3 regions of the Paracoccus sp. Arc7-R13 genome follow, and region 3 is predicted to be linked to each of the others. Evidence: riboswitches for the same ligand, from Rfam matches in the RefSeq annotation. Region 3 holds a riboswitch; each other region holds the start of a gene.

Region 1 (5,828 bases), on a different replicon from region 3:
CGCCAGCCCCATGACCAGCCCGACCGACAGCGCCGCCCCCGCCAGCGCTGCCAGCGGCAGGCCCAGGGGGAAGGCCGCGGCCAGCCCGGTCTGGATCGCCAGCACCGCCCCAAGCGCCGCCGTGCCCGAGGTGCCGATCAGCCCCGGTTCGGCCAGGGGATTGCGCAGAAAGCCCTGCATCGCGGCCCCCGCCAGCCCATGCGATGCGCCCACCGCCGCGCCCAGGATGGCGCGCGGCAGGCGCAGTTCCTGCATGACCAGGACCAGCAGCGGATCGCCCCGCCCGAACAGCGCCGCCAGCGCGGGCCCGGGCGGCTGCCAGCTGGTCCCGATCAGCAGCGATGTCACGAACAACATGCCCACAAGCGCGCCAAGCGCGGCCGTCAGCCTCATGGCGCGACCTGGCGCAACTGTGCCACGGCGCGCAGGACATGCGGCGTGCCACAGGCCCAGTCCCGGTCGGGCGCAGTGACGACCTGCCGCCCCGGCGTGATGGCGTGCAGGACAGGATGGTCCATCACCTCCTCGGCGCGCGAGGCACGGGGCTGACGCTGGCCGGTCACGATCAGGTCGGGATCGGCCAGCGTCAGATCCTCCAGCGGCACGAAGCCGCCCTGCGACAGGCCCAGTTCCGTCGCCACGTTCGTCAGGCCCGCCGCCGCCAGGATCGCCCCGGCCAGGCTGTCCTGACCCGAGCTGTAGCCGTTCGCCCCATACAGCGCCGCCCGGCGGTCGGGGCGCGGGTCAGCCTGCAGTGCCGCCAGGTCGCGGTCGAACTGCGCCACGATGCGGTCGGCGTTGTCCCGTCGGCTCAGCACGTCGCCCATCAGGCGCAGGTTAGTGCGGATGCTGTCCAGGTCCGTCCCCATGTCGAAGGTCGCCACGCGCAGGCCCAGCCTGTCCAGCATGTCCAGCGTCGCCGGAGAGGAATAGGTGCCCGCCAGCACCAAGTCGGGCTGCAGGGCCAGGATGTCCTCGGCCTGGCCGCGGTTGGTGGGATAGGCCGCGGCCTCGCGCGCCATGGCCGAAGAGACCGGGTCCTGCGCCAGATAGCTGACCGAGGCCAGCTGTCCCGGCGCCGCCACCAGCATCGCCAGCTGATCGGTGCACAGGTTGATCGACACCACCCGCACGGGCGCATCGGCCCATGCGGGGGCGGCCATCAGCGCCAGCCCGATCAGCCCGCGGATCACCAGCGCGCCTGCAGGCCGATGGTGCCGGTCCGCCCCTGGTTCGCAAAGCCCCAGACATCCGAATAGTCGCGGTCGAACAGGTTCACCACCCGCGCCGTCGCCCGCACGTTCGGCGTCAGGTCATAGCCCGCGGCAAGGTTGACCACGGTATAGGACGGCAGTTCGCGCGTCTCGAACCCGCCCCAGAACTGGGTGTCGAAGGTGCCTGCCACATGGCGCAGATCGCCCGTGACCGACCCGCGCCCGTCCAGGACCGACAGTGTCGCGCTCAGGCCAGCCTCGTGCCGGGGGCGGCGGGTCTTGACGCTGCCATCGGGATTTTCCGCGTCCAGATAGGTATAGCTGGCCCCCAGGGTCAGACTGTCGGTCGCCAGAATGCGGGCCGCGACCTCGACCCCTTGGCGGGGGCTTTCGCCGGACTGGTTGCGATAGGAATAGAACGCCACGCCATCCTCGATGCCGACAAGATAGTCGGTGATCTCGTCCTCCAGCGTCTCGTTGAAATAGGTGACGTCGATGGTCCCACGACCGTCCGGCAGCTGCGCCTCGACCCCCAGATCAAAGCCGCTGTTCTTTTCCGGGCGCAGGTCGGGATTGCCCTGATAGACGGTGCCGAAGAAGCCGGCATCGGCATACAGCTCGAAATAGGACGGGTTCACCAGCCCCGTCCCGGCGGATGCGTGCAGGCGGAACGGACGGTCGGGCATCTGCCAGGACAGACCCAGGTTCCAGCTGGTGAAATCGGCAAAGACGCGGTTCGCGTCGTGGCGCAGCCCGGCCTGGACATCCAGTCCGCTGGCCAGCATCGCGCGGTATTCCAGCGCGACCGACGACATCTCCCGGGACTGCCCCGGCGCAGTCGAGTTGCTGTCGCGCTGATGTTCCGCCAAGAGGTTCAGCAGCTGCGAGGCATCGGCGGCCGATCCGTCCAACCCCAGGCTGGCGCGGTATTTCAGCTTTTCGGTCTGGCCGCGCCGGAACGGGCTGTTGTCCTGGCTCTGCCGGGTGATGCTGTGCTGATAGTCCAGGCGCTGGACCAGGCGGCCGTCCAACGCAGTATATTCCGCCCAGACCCCGCCCTGAAACTCGTCGCGGCGGCCGAACAGGTCGGCATCGACCAGATAGCTTTCGGCATCGGTCGCGGCAAAGTTCTCGGCGTCGAAGCCGTAATCCTCGGTGGACTGGCGCAGCGCCACCCCAAGGCGCAGGTCGTCCGTGGCCAGGACGTCGCCGGACAGGACGGCGGTCTTGCGGTTGATCCCGTCCTTGCCGCCGCCATCGCCCGACTGGTCATAGCCCAGATCGTCGCGCGCCGACAGCGACAGCCGCAGCCCGCCCCGCTCCCCACGACGGCTGACATGGACCAAGGCCGCCCCGCCGTTCCCGGCCTCGACCGAGCCGCCATAGGACAGGCCCTGGGGCGCGTCGCGCGTGATGATGTTGATCACCCCCGCCGAGGCGTTCGATCCATAGAACACCGATTGCGGCCCGCGCAGCACCTCGATCCGGTCGATGTCGGTGGTCTCCAGCCCGGTCAGCACGTATTCGTCCTCGCCCCCCGCCGCCTCGATGCCGTCGATAAGGATCAGGGTGTGGTTCGCCTCGGCGCCGCGGATGCGGACCTGTGCGATGCTGGCGCCGCTGCCGCTGACCGACACGCCGGGTAGCGCGCGCAGGGCGTCCTGGACGGTGGCGATGCCGCGATCCTCGATCTCGGTCGCGGTCAGGACGGTGTGGGCGCGGGCATAGCCGTCCTGGGCCACGGGCGTGATGCCGGCGGTCAGCACGATCTCGTCCAGCAGGATGGGTTCCCCTGGTGCCGCACCTTGCGCGGCGGCGGTCACGGGAAGGGCGACAAGCGTCGCCAGAAGACAGATCGGACGGCGCATCGGCACGGACCTTTCAAGGCAGGCACGGCCTGCGGCAAACAGAAATGTCCGGCACACGGACCCGGTGGGTCGCGGCAGGACGGTGACTGTCACCACTGCGGATCAGCCGCTTTCCTGGCACGCCCCGCGCCGGAAATGGGTGAGTGCTGCGGCAGGTCTCCTGGCTTGCGGGTCGATGCCTTGGCCGGCCTTCCCGGATCGCTCCAGTGGCATGATCGGCCATCGCTCTCCGCTTACAGTTGCGGGGGCAGCCCCGGATTGGCACCGGCGTTCCCTTTTGATCCGGCATGCAGGCCGGAACCGTAGCGGCGCCCTTGTGGCGCAGAGGCCCCGGAGCTGTCAACGGGATTCGCCCACCCGTTCCACGCCCGGCAAAAGGCGGTCACCGCCCGCCCCGGCCCGATCCCAGACCGGCCGAAATCCGTTCCGCCGCGGTGGCGACCATGCCGCCGATGCGGTCGACGGCGGCATCGGTCATGCGGTTCGTGGGGCCCGACACCGACACCCCGGCCACCGCCTCGCCATAGCTGTTCACGATGGAGGCCGCGACACAGCGCATCCCCAAGGTGCGCTCCTCATCGTCGAAGGCAAAGCCGCGATGGCGGATCAGGGCGATGTCGGCCTGCAGCGCGTCCGCGTCGGCGATGGTCTTGTCCGTGAACCGGGTGAAGGTCGCGTCGCGCAGGAACACTGCCAGCCGCGTCTGATCGAACGCCGCCAGCAGCGCCTTGCCGATCCCAGATGCGTGCAGCGGAGACCGGGTGCCGGGCGGGAAAAACGCGCGGATCGTCTGATGCGTCTCGACCTGGCTGACGAACAGCACGTCGCCGTCGCGTTCGATGCCCAGGTTCGCCGTCTCTCCGGTCAGGGCCATCAGGTCGCGCATCACCGCACGGCTGCGTTCGACGATGTTCGTGCGCCGCAGGAAGGCCGAACCAAGGCGGAACGCCTCGGGGCCGATGAACCACTCCTGCCGGTCGGGATTGTTCTCGACATAGCGACGGTGTTCCAGGGTGGCCAGGACGCGGTGCATGGTGGCGGGGGACTGGTCCAGATGCGTGGACAGGCCGGTCAGGGTGATCCCCTCATGCGCGGCCAGGGCCTCCAGCACGTCCAGCCCGCGGTCCAGGGCCTGGATGCTGGCGGCGGGCTGATCGGCCTTGCCGCCTCTTGGTCGTCCCCGCTTGCGCACCGGCTGCTGCATCGGAATCACGCCCCTTCCGTCTGTAACACCACAGAAAATAATTTCATGAAAGCCGTTTTCCGGCAATGAAAAAATCACGCGCCCATGATTTCGGTGCGAAACCTGCATTAAACCAGATTTCCGAAAAACGATTTCAAAAAAATTTACCGGTTTGCGGACCCGTGCTACACCTTGTCGCATCAAGGAGGAGCCGACCGTGAGCACCCAGAACCCGATCTTCATTCCCGGCCCGACGAACATCCCCGAGGTGCTTCGCAAGGCCGTCGACATGCCCACAATCGACCATCGCAGCCCGATGTTTGGAAAGATCCTGCATCCCGCGCTGGAGGGGGTCAAAAAGGTCCTGAAATCGACGCAGGCGCAGGTCTTCGTGTTCCCCTCCACCGGCACCGGCGGGTGGGAGACGGCGATCACCAACACCCTGTCGGAGGGCGACGCGGTTCTGGCCACGCGCAACGGAATGTTCAGCCACCGCTGGATCGACATGTGCCAGCGGCACGGCCTGGACGTCCAGATCGTGGACCAGTCCTGGGGCGAAGGTATCCCCACCGACCGGTTCGAGGAGATCCTGACCGCCGACACGGCCCATCGCATCAAGGCGGTCCTGGCCACGCATAACGAAACCGCCACCGGCGTCCGGTCGGACATCGCCGCCATCCGCCGCGCGCTGGACCGCGCGGGCCATCCCGCGATGCTGTTCGTGGACGGGGTCAGCTCCATCGCCTGCTATGACTTCCGGATGGACGAATGGGGCGTCGATGTCGCCGTCACCGGGTCGCAGAAGGGCTTCATGCTGCCCCCCGGCCTGGCGATCGTCGGCTTTTCGCCTAAGGCGATGACCGCGGTCGAGGGCGCGGGCCTGCCGCGCACCTTCTTCGACATCCGCGACATGGCGCGGGGCTATGCCGCGAACGGCTTTCCCTATACGCCGCCCGTCGGCCTGCTGAACGGGCTGAAGGTCGCCACCGACATGCTGCTGGACGAGGGGCTGGAGAACGTCTTTGCCCGCCATCACCGCATCGCCGAAGGCGTCCGCCAGGCCGTCGCGGCATGGGGCATGACCCTGTGCGCGGCGCGACCCGCGCTGTATTCTGACAGCGTCAGCGCGATCCGCACGCCGGACGGGTTCGACGCCAACCGCATCGTCAGCCATGCGCTGAACACCTATGGCGTGGCCTTCGGCACGGGCTTGGGCGATGTCGCGGGCAAGGTCTTCCGCATCGGGCATCTGGGGATGCTGACCGACGTGATGGCCCTGTCGGGGCTGGCCACGGCAGAGATGGTGATGGTCGATCTGGGCCTGCCCGTCACCCTGGGCTCCGGCGTCGCCGCCGCCCAAGCGCATTACCGGCACAGCGCGGGCCAGGCCTGCAGGCAGGCGGCGTGATGGACGCGATCCCGACCCTGGACGACATGCTGGCGGCCCGCGACCGCATCCGCCCGCATGTCCACGTCACCCCCGTCCTGACCAGCCGGATGTTGGACGAGCTGACCGGCGCGCAGCTGTTCTTCAAGTGCGAGAACCTGCAGAAGGCCGGCGCC
Region 2 (5,828 bases), 860 kb from region 3:
CTGGCCGCCGTCGGGGCGGACCAGCCCGGCCAGCATCCGCAGCAGCGTGGACTTGCCCGACCCGTTCGGGCCGATCAGGCCCAGCATCTCTGCGGGGCGGATGTCCAGGGTGACGCCGGCCACCAGGGGGCGCCCGCGCAGGCGGCGGGTCAGATCACGCGCGGTCAGCATCATGACGCGGACCGCCCGCGGATCAGGATCGCCGCAAAGGCCGGCGCGCCGACCAGCGCGGTCACGACGCCGATGGGCAGGGTCTGGCCGGGTACCAGCATCCGCGCGATCACGTCCGCGGCGATCAGGAAGACCATGCCGATCAGCGCCGACACCGGCACCAGCCGTGCGTGGCGCGTGCCCACCAGGAACCGTGCGGCATGCGGGATGACCAGCCCGACAAAGCCGATCGCACCGGTGACCGACACCATGACCGCCGTGGCCATGGCGGTCGCCAGGATCAGCACGGCCTGGACGCGCCGGACCGGCACACCCAGGGACGCCGCCGATTCCGTGCCGAAGGCAAAGGCGTCCAGCGCGCGGATGTGCCATGCGGCCGCGCCAAGGACGGTCACTGCGGCGGCCAGCGACAGGCCGACATCGTTCCACCGGACGCCCGACAGGTTGCCCAGCAGCCAGAACATGATGCCGCGCGCCTGTTCCGCGCTGGCCGACCGCGCGATGATGAAGCTGGTCAGGGCGTTGAACAGCTGCGACCCGGCGATGCCTGCCAGCACGATCTGCGCGGCCCCCCGCACCCCCGGACCGCCACCCGACAGGCGCGCCAACCCCACCACCAGCGCAAAGGCCGCGATCGCGCCCAGCAAAGCGCCCGCCGACATCGGCACGAACCCCGCGCCGATCCCCGCCACCGCGACCGTCACGGCCCCCGTAGACGCCCCCGCCGAGATGCCCAGCAGATAGGGGTCGGCCAGTGCGTTGCGCAACAGCGTCTGCAGGACCAGCCCCGAGATCGCCAGCCCCGCTCCGCAGGCCCCCGCCACCAGCGCGCGCGGCAGGCGATAAGCCCAGACGATACCCTGATCGATCGGGTCCAGCGGATAGCCCGCACCCAGCATCTGGTTGGCCAGCGCCTGCCAGACCGTCGAGAGGGGGATCGGCGTTTCCCCCAGGGCGGTGCCGGCCAGGGGGGCCGCCACGATCAGCAGCGACACCCACAGCCAGACCGGGGACAAGGGGCGGCGGACGGTCGGCACCCCGACATCGGCGGTCATTCGGACAGCCCGTCCATGCCCGCCGCCAAGGCCTCCAGCCCGTCGATCATGCGGATGCCGGGATGCAGCGCCTCGGCGTCCAGGATGACGATGCGATCCCGGCGTACGGCGGTCATCCGGCGCGTGACCGGGTCCGTTTTCAGAAAGCGCAGCTTTGCCTCGACATCGTCGGCGGGAAAGCGGCGGCGGTCCATGCGCGCGATCACCAGCACCGAGGGGTCGGCACGGGCGATCGTCTCCCACCCCACGGCGGGCCATTCCTCGTCCGAGGTCACGACGTTGCGCAGGCCAAGGCGGTCCATCATCCAGGCCGGGACGCCCATCCCGCCCGCCATGTAGGGGTCCAGCGCCAGATCGGCCGAGGAGAACCAGACCGCCGCGGACGCATCCGGCAGGTCCATCGCCCGCGCGCGCTCCACGACCGCCGCCTCTCGGGCCTGCAGGTCGGCGATCAGCGCCCGGCCCGCGTCCTGCGCGTCCATGACCCGCGCGATCTGGTCGATGCCGTCCCACAGGGTCGCTATGTCGAAGGGCGCAAGGCGGGTGCCGTCGGCGCCCACGCTGTTGTCCTTGCCTTGGCAGTCCGTGGGCATGACATAGGCCGGAATGCCCAGATCGGCGAACTGTCGGCGCGTGCCGACCGCCCCTTGGTCCCCGATCATCCAGGCGAACATCGTCGGCACAAAGCCGGGGCGCCGGTTCACCACCGATTCAAAGCTGGGCGTGTCGTCGGTGATGCGGTCCACCGTGGCGTCATCCTCCGCAAAGGCGGGCAGCACCGGGGTGAACCACAGCGCGGTCCCGGCCATCCGGTCCGCCTGGCCCAGCGCATACAGGATCTCGGTCGTGGACTGGCCGATCGACACGACGTTGTCGGGACGCACGGGGATGGTCACTTGGTACCCGCAATTGTCGATCACCAGCGGATAGTCGGTCGGCGCGGCAAAGGCCGCCTGGCCCAGGCCCAGCGCCACCGCGGTCGTCAGGAAGATTCTGGTCGTCATGGTCGTCCTTCATGAAACGAAGGACGGGGCTGAAAAAGGCGCAGCGGCGTCACCGGGGTCCCACCCACCTTCGCGGTCGCGTCGGACGAAGGCCGTGGATCGGCGCATGCGGTCTTTCTCCGGGGCACCCCGCCCGGGTTGGTTCAGGTCATGATGGCAGGTCTCCTGACTTGCGGATCGCGGCCTTCCCCGCCTTCCCGGCGCATGGGGCGCCAGTGGCATCATGGGGTCGGCTACCGCTTACAGTTGCGGGGGCAGTCGCGGATTCGGCGCCTGATGGCTACACCTCACCACGTTCCCTTTTCACCCTGCCGGGGCCTTGGCCGGCACGGGAACCATCACGGACGGAAATGCCGCCGGGTGGGGACAAAGTCAACCGCCGCGGCAAGCAGCCCGCAGCCGACCCGGCCACCACGGCCGACGCACTGCGACACCCACGGCTTATGCCAGCCTGACCCCGGCGACCGGTGCGCCGCTGGCCGAACGCGCGGGCGCCCTGCGAAGGAAGTAGTTGGTCGCAGTCCTTCCTGCCCAGCATGGCAGGGCCTCAGGCCGCCGGGCAATCCGGCGCCTGACACCGCAGGGCTTCAAACCTGGCCGGGCTTCTTTTGCCACAGGTGGCGAAGGTCCAGCCGGGGATAGTCCCGCTCGATCTGACTGCCCCAGAACAGGCCTGCGATCGGGGCGTCGGGATGGTCGGGATCAAGGCCATAGTCGATCTGGGCGATGCGTTCGGCCGGCATGTGCAGGGTGTAACGCAGGAACAGGAACTGCTCCAGCCAGGCGTCATGGTCCTTGTTCGTGAACAGGTCCGGGCGGGGGACGGGTTCGGGGTCGTGCATGGTGGGTCAGCCTTGGGTGACGGATCCCGATTGTCCGTCAATCCGCCTGCCGGTGCAACATTCCTGTCCCCGAACGAACAGGGGGCACGCCGCATCCGGCATGCCCCCCGATCCACGGCAGGCGATCAGTAGATCGCGAGGGCCGGGAACAGGATCAGCAGGCCCACCGCCAGGATCTGCAACCCTATGAAGGGCAGCAGGGCGCGGAAGATTTCTCCCAGCGAGATGTCCGGCGGGGTCACCGACTTCAGGTAGAAGGCGGCGGGCCCGAAGGGCGGCGACAGGAAGCTGACCTGCATGTTCATCGCGAACAGCACGCCGAACCAGACGGGGTCGTATCCCAGGCTGACGATGATCGGCACGAAGATCGGCATGGTCAGCAGCGCGATGCCGACCCAGTCCAGGAACATGCCCAGCACGAACAGGATCGCCATCATGAACAGGATGATGATCGTCGGGTTGTCGCTGATTCCGGTGATCAGTTCCGACACGAAGTTGATGCCGCCCATCAGGTTGAAGACGCCCACCAGGGCGGATGCGCCGATGCCGATCCAGACGATCATGCCGACCGTCTGCAGCGTCTGCATTGCCGCGCCGCGCAGAAGGCCCCAGGTGAATTCGCCGCGGATCACGGTCGAGATCAGCACGCCCGCCACGCCCACGGCGCTGGCCTCGGTCACGGATGCGATGCCGCCATAGATGGAGCCCAGCACCATGATCACGACCAGGATCGGCAGGAACAGGCCCTTGAGCAGGCGCAGCTTTTCGTCCCGCGGGACGCGGGCGGTGACGGCCGGGGGGACGTCGCCCGGCGTCAGCCAGGCACGGATCAGCACATAGGCCACATAGAGCAGCGCCAGCATGAAGCCCGGCACGAAGGCGGCCGTGAACAGGTCGCCGATCGAGACATTGGCGGTCAGGCCATAGATGATCAGCACGATCGAGGGCGGCACCATGGTCCCCAGGCTGCCGCCCGCGCAGACGACGCCGATGGCCAGCTTGCGGTCATAGCCCTGGGCCAGCATCTGGGGCAGCGCGATCAGGCCCAGCAGCACGACCTCTCCGCCGATGATGCCGGACATGGCGGCCAGGATGACGGCCACGAAGATCGTCTGGACCGCCACGCCGCCGCGGATGCGGCCGCCGACCAGGCGCATCGCCTCGAACAGGTCGCGGGCGATGCCGCTGCGGTCCAGGATCGCGGCCATCAGCACGAACATCGGCACCGAAACGAAGACGAAGCTGGACACGAAGGTATAGACGCGGCTGGTGATCAGCGGCACGACGTTCGGGCCGAACCACCCCAGGGCAAAGATCAGCGTGACGAGCAGCGTCACGAAGGCCAGCGGGATGCCCGTCAGCAGCAAAAGCAGCAGCAGCGCGAAGAGAAGGCCCGTCCCGGCCTCGATCCCCAGGGATTGCAGCGAACCGAAGATCTCCATCAGCGGGCTCCCTTGTGCCCGCGGGCATAGTTGACGGTCAGGATGGCGAATTGCAGGGCCATGATCGCCAGCGCCACCATCAGCAGAACCTTGAGCACGCCCGGATAGGCCGGGTTCCAGGCCGAACCCGAGGTCTCCAGGTGAAAGCTGCCGTCGGGGCGCCAGGCGGACCGCTTGACCATCTGCCAGGCCGCCCAGGCGAAGGCGCCCGAGGACAGGCCGCAGATTGCCGAGATGAGGATGTCGGCCACGCGCCGCGCGGCTGGCGGCAGCAGGTCATAGACCAGGACGACCCGGATGTGCCGGTCGCGCGCGGTGCACAGCAAGCCCCCGTAGACGAACGAGATCGCGCACAGGAACACCGTCGTCTCGTGCGCCCAGTTCGTCGGGCGGCCGAACACGTAACGCAGCACGACCTCCTGGATCAGGATCAGCATGGCGACCACCAGGCCCAGGGCCGGGATGATCGCCAGACGGTCGATCACGCGACCCAGGCGCCCCGACTGGGGCACGGCCTCGTGTTCCTCGCGCGGAATGGCTTCGGATGCGTCCATCATGTCCTCCTCCCTGGAAGGGACCGGGCGCGAACGCCCGATCCTGCGGCGCTTACTGCACCAGGCCCTTTTCGGTCAGGTACGCGGTCAGCGCGTCATAGACCTGCTGCGCCGCGGGCGACTGTCCGGCGACCTTTTCCCATTCGCCCATCGCGATGCCGCGGAACTTGGTGCGCTCTTCGTCGGACCAGTCGTGGACGGTGATCGTCCCGCCGGCCTCGGCCTCCGCCACGGCGGCCGCGTCGGCCTCGGCCAGGGCTGCGACCTGGACGCGGGCGAAATCGCGCACCGACTGCGTCATGACCTGCTGCAGGTCCTCGGGCAGGGCATCCCATTTCTCCTTGTTCATCGAGATCTCGACCAGGGGCATGGAGTGGAAGCCGGGATAGACCGGATGGGGCGCGACCTCGTTCAGGCCCTGGGCCTGGTTGGTCGAAAAGACGCTGTAATCGGCTGCGTCGATGACCTTCTTGTCCAGCGAGGTGAACACCTCGGAGCCGGGCAGGTTCACCGGTGCGGCGCCGGCGGCGGCAAAGACCGACTGGACCAGCCCTTCGGGCGCGCGGATCTTGACACCGGCCAGATCATCGACCCCGTCCAGCGGCACGGCGCTGACCAGCGCCTCCAGGCCCGGCGTGGTGGCGCCGATGAACTGCAGGCCATAGGGGTTCATGATCTGGTTCAGCAGCTCCGCTCCGCCGCCGTTCTCGACAAAATCCAGCATCTGCTCGGGGTCGGACCAGGCGCCGACCGGGTTGCC
Region 3 (5,828 bases):
TGGCGGGGGGCCGCGCCGTGACGGTCGAGCCGCGCGCGGACCGCATCGCCACCATCCGCGCCAATATCGACGCCTTCGGCCTGGGCGGGCGGGTCACGGTGATCGAAGGCTCGGCCCCCGAGGCGCTGCCGCCCGACACGCCCGATGCGGTCTTTGTCGGCGGCGGCGCGTCGCAGGCGCTGCTGGAGGCGCTGTGGGCCCACCTGCCCCCCGGCGCGCGGCTGGTCGCCAATGCCGTGACGCTGGAGACGGAATCGCTGCTGACCCGCTGGCACGCAGATCACGGCGGCCGCCTGCTGCGCATCGACATCGCCGAGGCCGCCCCCCTGGGGGGGATGCGCGGCTGGACCCCCGCCCGCCCGATCGTGCAATGGAGCGTTACATGCGGATCGCCGGAATAGGCTGCCGCCCCGGCACCCCCCTGCCCGCCCTGCTGGCCGCGCTGGAGGCCGCGGGCGGTGCGGACGCGTTGGCCACCATTCCCGAACGCGCGCCCGAACTGCGTCCGCTGGCCCATGCGCGCGACCTGCCACTGCATCTGGTCGCCGTGGCGGGCATCGCCACGCCCACGCAATCCGTCCGCATCCTGGCCGCCTTCGACACCGGATCGGTGGCCGAGGCCGCCGCCATCGCCGCCAGTCTGGATGGGGGCGGCCGCCTGACCCATCCGCGTCGGACCTTCGGTCCCGTCACCATCGCCATCGCAGAGGTTCCATGACCGTCCATTTCATCGGCGCAGGCCCCGGCGCGCCCGACCTGATCACCCTGCGCGGCCGCGACCTGATCGCGGCCTGCCCGGTCTGCCTCTATGCCGGGTCCCTGGTGCCTGCCGCGCTCTTGGCCCATTGCCCGCCCGGCGCGCGGATCGTGAACACCGCGCCCCTGTCGCTGGACCGGATCATGGAGGAGATCGCCACCGCCCATGCGGCGGGCCAGGACGTGGCGCGGCTGCATTCGGGCGACCTGTCGGTCTGGTCGGCGATGGGCGAACAGATCCGCCGCCTGCGGGCGCTGGACATCCCCTTCGACGTGACGCCGGGCGTGCCCAGCTTTGCCGCCGCCGCCGCCGCGCTGCAGACCGAACTGACCCTGCCGGGCCTTGCGCAATCCGTGGTGCTGACCCGCACGCCGGGGCGCGCCTCGACCATGCCCGAGGGCGAGACGCTGGCGGCCTTTGCCGCGACCGGGGCGACGCTGGCGATCCACCTGTCGATCCACGCGCTGGAGCAGGTCGTGGCCGATCTGACCCCGCATTACGGGCCTGACTGCCCGGTGGCGGTGGTCTGGCGGGCCAGCTGGCCGGACCAGCGGGTGATCCGCGCGACCTTGGCCACCGTGGACGCGCAAGGCATCGACCGCACCGCGCTGATCCTGGTCGGGCCTGCGCTGGCAGGCGAGGGGTTCGAGGACAGTCGCCTCTACGCCGCCGATTACGACCGCCGCTATCGCCCCGTGGGTGACGCGCCGAGGTTCCCGGAATGACGCGCCCCCCGACGCCGGGCCTGATGATCTCGGCCCCCGCATCGGGGACGGGCAAGACGATGCTGATGCTCGGCCTGCTGACCGCTTTGCGCCGGCAGGGGCTCACCGTGCAGCCCTTCAAGTCGGGGCCGGATTACATCGATCCGGGGTTCCACCTGGCGGCCTCGGGGCGGGCCAGCTTCAACCTGGATGCCTGGGCGATGGAGCCGGGGCGGCTGATCGCCCATGCGACCGGCCAGCCCCCCGCCGACCTGGTCCTGGCCGAGGGGTCGATGGGCCTGTTCGACGGGGTCGCTACCAAGGGGGAGACCGGCATCGGCTCCAGCGCCGAAATCGCCCAGATGATGGGCTGGCCCGTGGTGCTGATCCTGGACGTGGGCGGACAGGCACAATCGGCGGCGGCCACGGCGCGGGGCTTTGCCACGCTGCGCCCCGATCTGCCCTTCGCGGGGGTGGTGCTGAACCGCGTGGCCTCGTCGCGCCATGACCGGCTGATCCGCGAGGGGATGGATCAGGCGGGCATCCGGGTGCTGGGCAGCCTGCCGCGGCAGGGCAACATCACCCTGCCCGAACGCCATCTGGGCCTGATCCAGGCCGAGGAGACCGCGGGCCTGCAGGCCATCCTGGACCATGCGGGCGATTTCATCGCGGCGCATTGCGACCTGGAGGCGATCATCGCAGCCGCCGGCCATCGCGCCCTGCCCGAGGCGCCCGCGCCGCGCCCGCTGACGCCCCCCGGCGGGCGGATCGCGCTGGCCCGCGACGCGGCCTTCAGCTTCGTCTATCCGCATGTGCTGGAGGCCTGGCGGCGGGCGGGGGCCACGATCCTGCCGTTCTCGCCGCTGGCGGATGAGGGGCCGGATGACAGCGCCGATTGCTGCTGGCTGCCGGGGGGATACCCGGAGCTGCACGCGCCCCGGCTGGCCGCCTGCGACGGGTTCCGCGCGGCCATGCACCGCTTTGCGGGCACGCGGCCGGTGCATGGAGAATGCGGCGGTTACATGGCGCTTGGGGCAGGCCTGGTGGATGCCGATGGAAAACGACACCAGATGTTGGGGCTGCTGGGGTTGGAGACCAGCTATGCCAAACGCCGGATGCATCTGGGGTACCGCCGCGCCGATCCGCTGACCGCCCTGCCGGGACTGGGTCGCACGGCGCTGCGGGGGCATGAATTCCACTATGCCTCGATCCTGTCCCAGCCCGATGCGCCCTTGGCGCGCGTGACCGACGCGACCGGCGCCGCGGTGGAGGAAACCGGCAGTCACCGGACGATGTCCGGGGGCGGGCATGTGTCCGGCACGTTCTTTCACCTGATCGCCCCGGCGGCGACTTGACGCAGGCCCTGCGATCCCGTCTATCTGACCGTCTGAATGGTGCCCGTCAGGCGTGAAACGCCGGGCTTCATCGGGAACGGGGAAGGGTGGACCCAATCGCGGCACCCGAAGCCCCGGCCGCCCCCGCGACTGTATGCGGAGAGCGCGCGTCACCCATGCCACTGGAGCGATCCGGGAAGGCCGACGCCGCGCCCGGACCCGCAAGCCAGGAAACCGGCCATGTCAGGCAACCCCATGCCGTCGGGTGGACGGCCACAGGAGGATGACATGCATATCGAAGAGGGCGTCGTCACCGGCGCCAAGCTGATACTGGGCTATGCCACGGCCGCCACGGCCGGGCTTTACGCGCTGAGGCTGGCGGCCCAGGCCCTGCGCGCGCAGGGCGGGGCGTCGCTGGCGGCGCGAGGGGCGCTGGCGACGGCCGCGACCTTCGTGTTCTTCCAGGTCTTGCCCACCGCGCCCGTGGGCGTGTCCGAGGTGCACCTGATCCTGGGATCGACGCTGTTCCTGATCCTGGGCGCGGCGCCGGCGGCGATCGGGCTGGCCCTGGGCCTGCTGATCCAGGGACTGTTCTTCGCGCCGTTCGATCTGCCGCAATACGGAATGAACGTGACCACGCTGCTGGTGCCGCTGTTCGCGCTGCAGGCGGTGGCGCGGCGGGTGATCGCGCCGGGCACCGCCTATGTGGACCTGCGCTATGGCCAGGCGCTGGCGCTGTCGGCGACCTATCAGGGGGGCATCGTGGCCTGGGTCGCGTTCTGGGCGTTCTATGGTCAGGGCGCCGGTGCGACGGCGGGGGTCCTGTCCTTTGGCGCGGCCTATCTGCTGGTCATCGTGGTCGAGCCGCTGGTCGATCTGGCCGTGCTGGCGGGCGCCAAGGCGGCCCGCGGCCTGCGCGGCAGCGGGCTGGTGACGCCCCGGCTCTACGCATGATCGATCTGGTGCTGATCGGGGCCGGCACGGGCCATCCCGACCACCTGACCCTGCAGGGCGTCCGCGCCCTGCAGGAGGCCGATCTGGTCCTGATCCCCCGCAAGGGCGCCGGGAAGGAGGATCTGGCCCATCTGCGCCGCGCGATGCTGGACCGCCACCGCCCCGGCGGCGCCGTGGCCCAGATCGACCTGCCGGTGCGCGATGCAAACCTGCCCTATCTGGAGGCCGTCGACCGATGGCATGATGCCATCGCGCAAGCCTGGGCGGCGGCCGTCGCGGCGGCGCTGCCGCAGGGCGGGACGGTGGCGATGCTGGTCTGGGGCGACCCGTCGCTCTATGACAGCAGCCTGCGCATTGCCGCGCGTCTGGACTGGCGCGCACGGGTGATCCCGGGCATCACCGCGATCCAGGCCCTGTGCGCGGCCCATGCCATTCCGCTGAACGCCCTGGGATCCGAGGTGCGGATCACCACCGGGCGGCGGCTGCGCGACGCGGGCTTTCCCAATGACGCCGACCGGGTCTTGGTGATGCTGGACGGCACCTGCGCCTTTGCGACGCTGCCCCCGAAGGGCCTGCAGATCTGGTGGGGCGCCTATCTGGGCATGCCCGAACAACTGCTGGAGGCGGGCCCCTTGACCGAGGCCGGACCGCGGATCGAGGCGGCACGCGCCGCCGCCCGGGCCGCGCATGGCTGGATCATGGATTGCTATCTGCTGGCCCGCGACGATGCAGCGTGACCGGCGCGCGGGACGTCAGGATGTCAGGCGGGTCGCGTCGTTGATCGTGCAGTCCCATGTCAGCCCGCCGTTCCGACCGGATGCGGGAAGCCCATGCCCCTCCAGCCACTTGACCTGACCGTCAGGCAGACGGATGCGCCAGCGATGGTGCCATGGGATCATTCCAGCGGCAGAGTTTCCGAACGATGCGCGGGCCAGCGGGTAATCCTCGACCATGCAAAAGGCGAAGACATCGCCGAACCGCGCCATGTATTCGGCGGCCGGGATGCCCCAGATCTGCTGCGTCTCCGCGGTCGCCGCGTCGATCGTCTCGGTCCCGTCGGGGGCATGGTGATAGGTCAGGACCGCGCTGGCCGGCTGTGGCAGGGCCGAGGCGCCGCCCGGTTCCTGACCGATGGCGGTCCGCATCCGTTCGGACAGGACCATCGTCTTGATCTGGGTCGAGACACCTTCCGCAAAGGCCTGCAGCACCTCGACATTGGCCGACGTCCAGTCCCGCGGCCTGCTTTCGGCCACGCAGAGGGCGGCGATGGCCCTGCCCGTCTCGTCCTTGACCGGCACGCCCAGATAGGCGACCACGCCGAACCTGCCGATTGCCAGATGCCCGCTGAACCGCGGATCGATCCGGGCATCCGCGATGACCAGCGGCGCGGAATTCGCGACGACGATCCGGCAGAAGGAATAGGCAAGCGACGTGACGCGATCCTCCTCCGCGGTCAGCATCAGGCCCGCCTCGGCCTTGAAGAACTGGCGGTCGTTCGCCTCGTCGATGATCGTCAGCAGGCTGGCTTGGCATGAGAATATCCGCCGCGCCTGCTCGACGACGCGGTCGAAGACGGGCGTCCGCGTCGGACGCAGCACGCCGTTTTCGTAAAGACGGATCAGGCCCGAATCGGTCGGCGGAACGTCCATGCCGGACAAGTCCCGTCGCGGGGTGCCATCTGTGGCGGCGGATCCGGCGCCAGGGTCACCCGCACGTTTCCAGTTCAAGGTCATGACCGAATTCTTTCGATACCCGGACTGCGACGGCAATGACCGCCGCGGCCAGGGATAAGGCATGGGTCCGCGGGGCGATCCGCGGATATTGGGAATTTGAGCAAAATCAAGGTTACACACTGGAAGGTTTAGTTTGACGCGAAATCACTGTGCCCGATACTTCTTAATACACCTTTAAGATGTGCTTTTTGCTTAGTCTGCAAAACTTCGGATCGGCGTTCTCGAATTTTGGAGCATATGAACCATCATGACACAGGAAATTTTTCCGACGATCTTAGCCGTCATCGCCCTTTCGGCGACCGCGCCCCTGGCGCAGACGGTGACGAAGGACAGCTTTGACGTCCGG

Evidence for each region. Region 3 has a riboswitch for cobalamin ahead of EOJ32_RS02880 (energy-coupling factor ABC transporter permease). Riboswitches for the same ligand answer to the same signal wherever they lie in the genome.
Region 1: it holds a riboswitch for cobalamin, as region 3 does, so the genes downstream of both, EOJ32_RS18365 (TonB-dependent siderophore receptor) here and EOJ32_RS02880 (energy-coupling factor ABC transporter permease) in region 3, are expected to answer to the same signal.
Region 2: it holds a riboswitch for cobalamin, as region 3 does, so the genes downstream of both, EOJ32_RS14640 (ABC transporter substrate-binding protein) here and EOJ32_RS02880 (energy-coupling factor ABC transporter permease) in region 3, are expected to answer to the same signal.

What each region holds. Positions count from the first base shown of each region.
Region 1 is NZ_CP034813.1:121,898-127,725, forward strand. Features, by position in the region: gene EOJ32_RS18355 (iron ABC transporter permease) at 1-393, opposite strand, end outside; gene EOJ32_RS18360 (ABC transporter substrate-binding protein) at 390-1,193, opposite strand; gene EOJ32_RS18365 (TonB-dependent siderophore receptor) at 1,190-3,082, opposite strand; cobalamin riboswitch at 3,215-3,402, opposite strand; gene bhcR (HTH-type transcriptional regulator BhcR) at 3,465-4,286, opposite strand; gene bhcA (L-aspartate--glyoxylate aminotransferase BhcA) at 4,483-5,673, shown strand; gene bhcB (beta-hydroxyaspartate dehydratase BhcB) at 5,673-5,828, shown strand, end outside.
Region 2 is NZ_CP034810.1:2,950,511-2,956,338, forward strand. Features, by position in the region: gene EOJ32_RS14630 (ABC transporter ATP-binding protein) at 1-174, opposite strand, end outside; gene EOJ32_RS14635 (iron ABC transporter permease) at 171-1,226, opposite strand; gene EOJ32_RS14640 (ABC transporter substrate-binding protein) at 1,223-2,230, opposite strand; cobalamin riboswitch at 2,368-2,585, opposite strand; gene EOJ32_RS14645 (hypothetical protein) at 2,818-3,072, opposite strand; gene EOJ32_RS14650 (TRAP transporter large permease subunit) at 3,198-4,514, opposite strand; gene EOJ32_RS14655 (TRAP transporter small permease subunit) at 4,514-5,071, opposite strand; gene EOJ32_RS14660 (TRAP transporter substrate-binding protein) at 5,121-5,828, opposite strand, start outside.
Region 3 is NZ_CP034810.1:580,532-586,359, reverse strand. Features, by position in the region: gene cbiE (precorrin-6y C5,15-methyltransferase (decarboxylating) subunit CbiE) at 1-401, shown strand, start outside; gene EOJ32_RS02895 (cobalamin biosynthesis protein) at 383-718, shown strand; gene cobM (precorrin-4 C(11)-methyltransferase) at 715-1,482, shown strand; gene EOJ32_RS02885 (cobyrinate a,c-diamide synthase) at 1,479-2,816, shown strand; cobalamin riboswitch at 2,837-3,053, shown strand; gene EOJ32_RS02880 (energy-coupling factor ABC transporter permease) at 3,084-3,749, shown strand; gene cobF (precorrin-6A synthase (deacetylating)) at 3,746-4,486, shown strand; gene EOJ32_RS02870 (GAF domain-containing protein) at 4,502-5,398, opposite strand; gene EOJ32_RS02865 (spore coat U domain-containing protein) at 5,730-5,828, shown strand, end outside.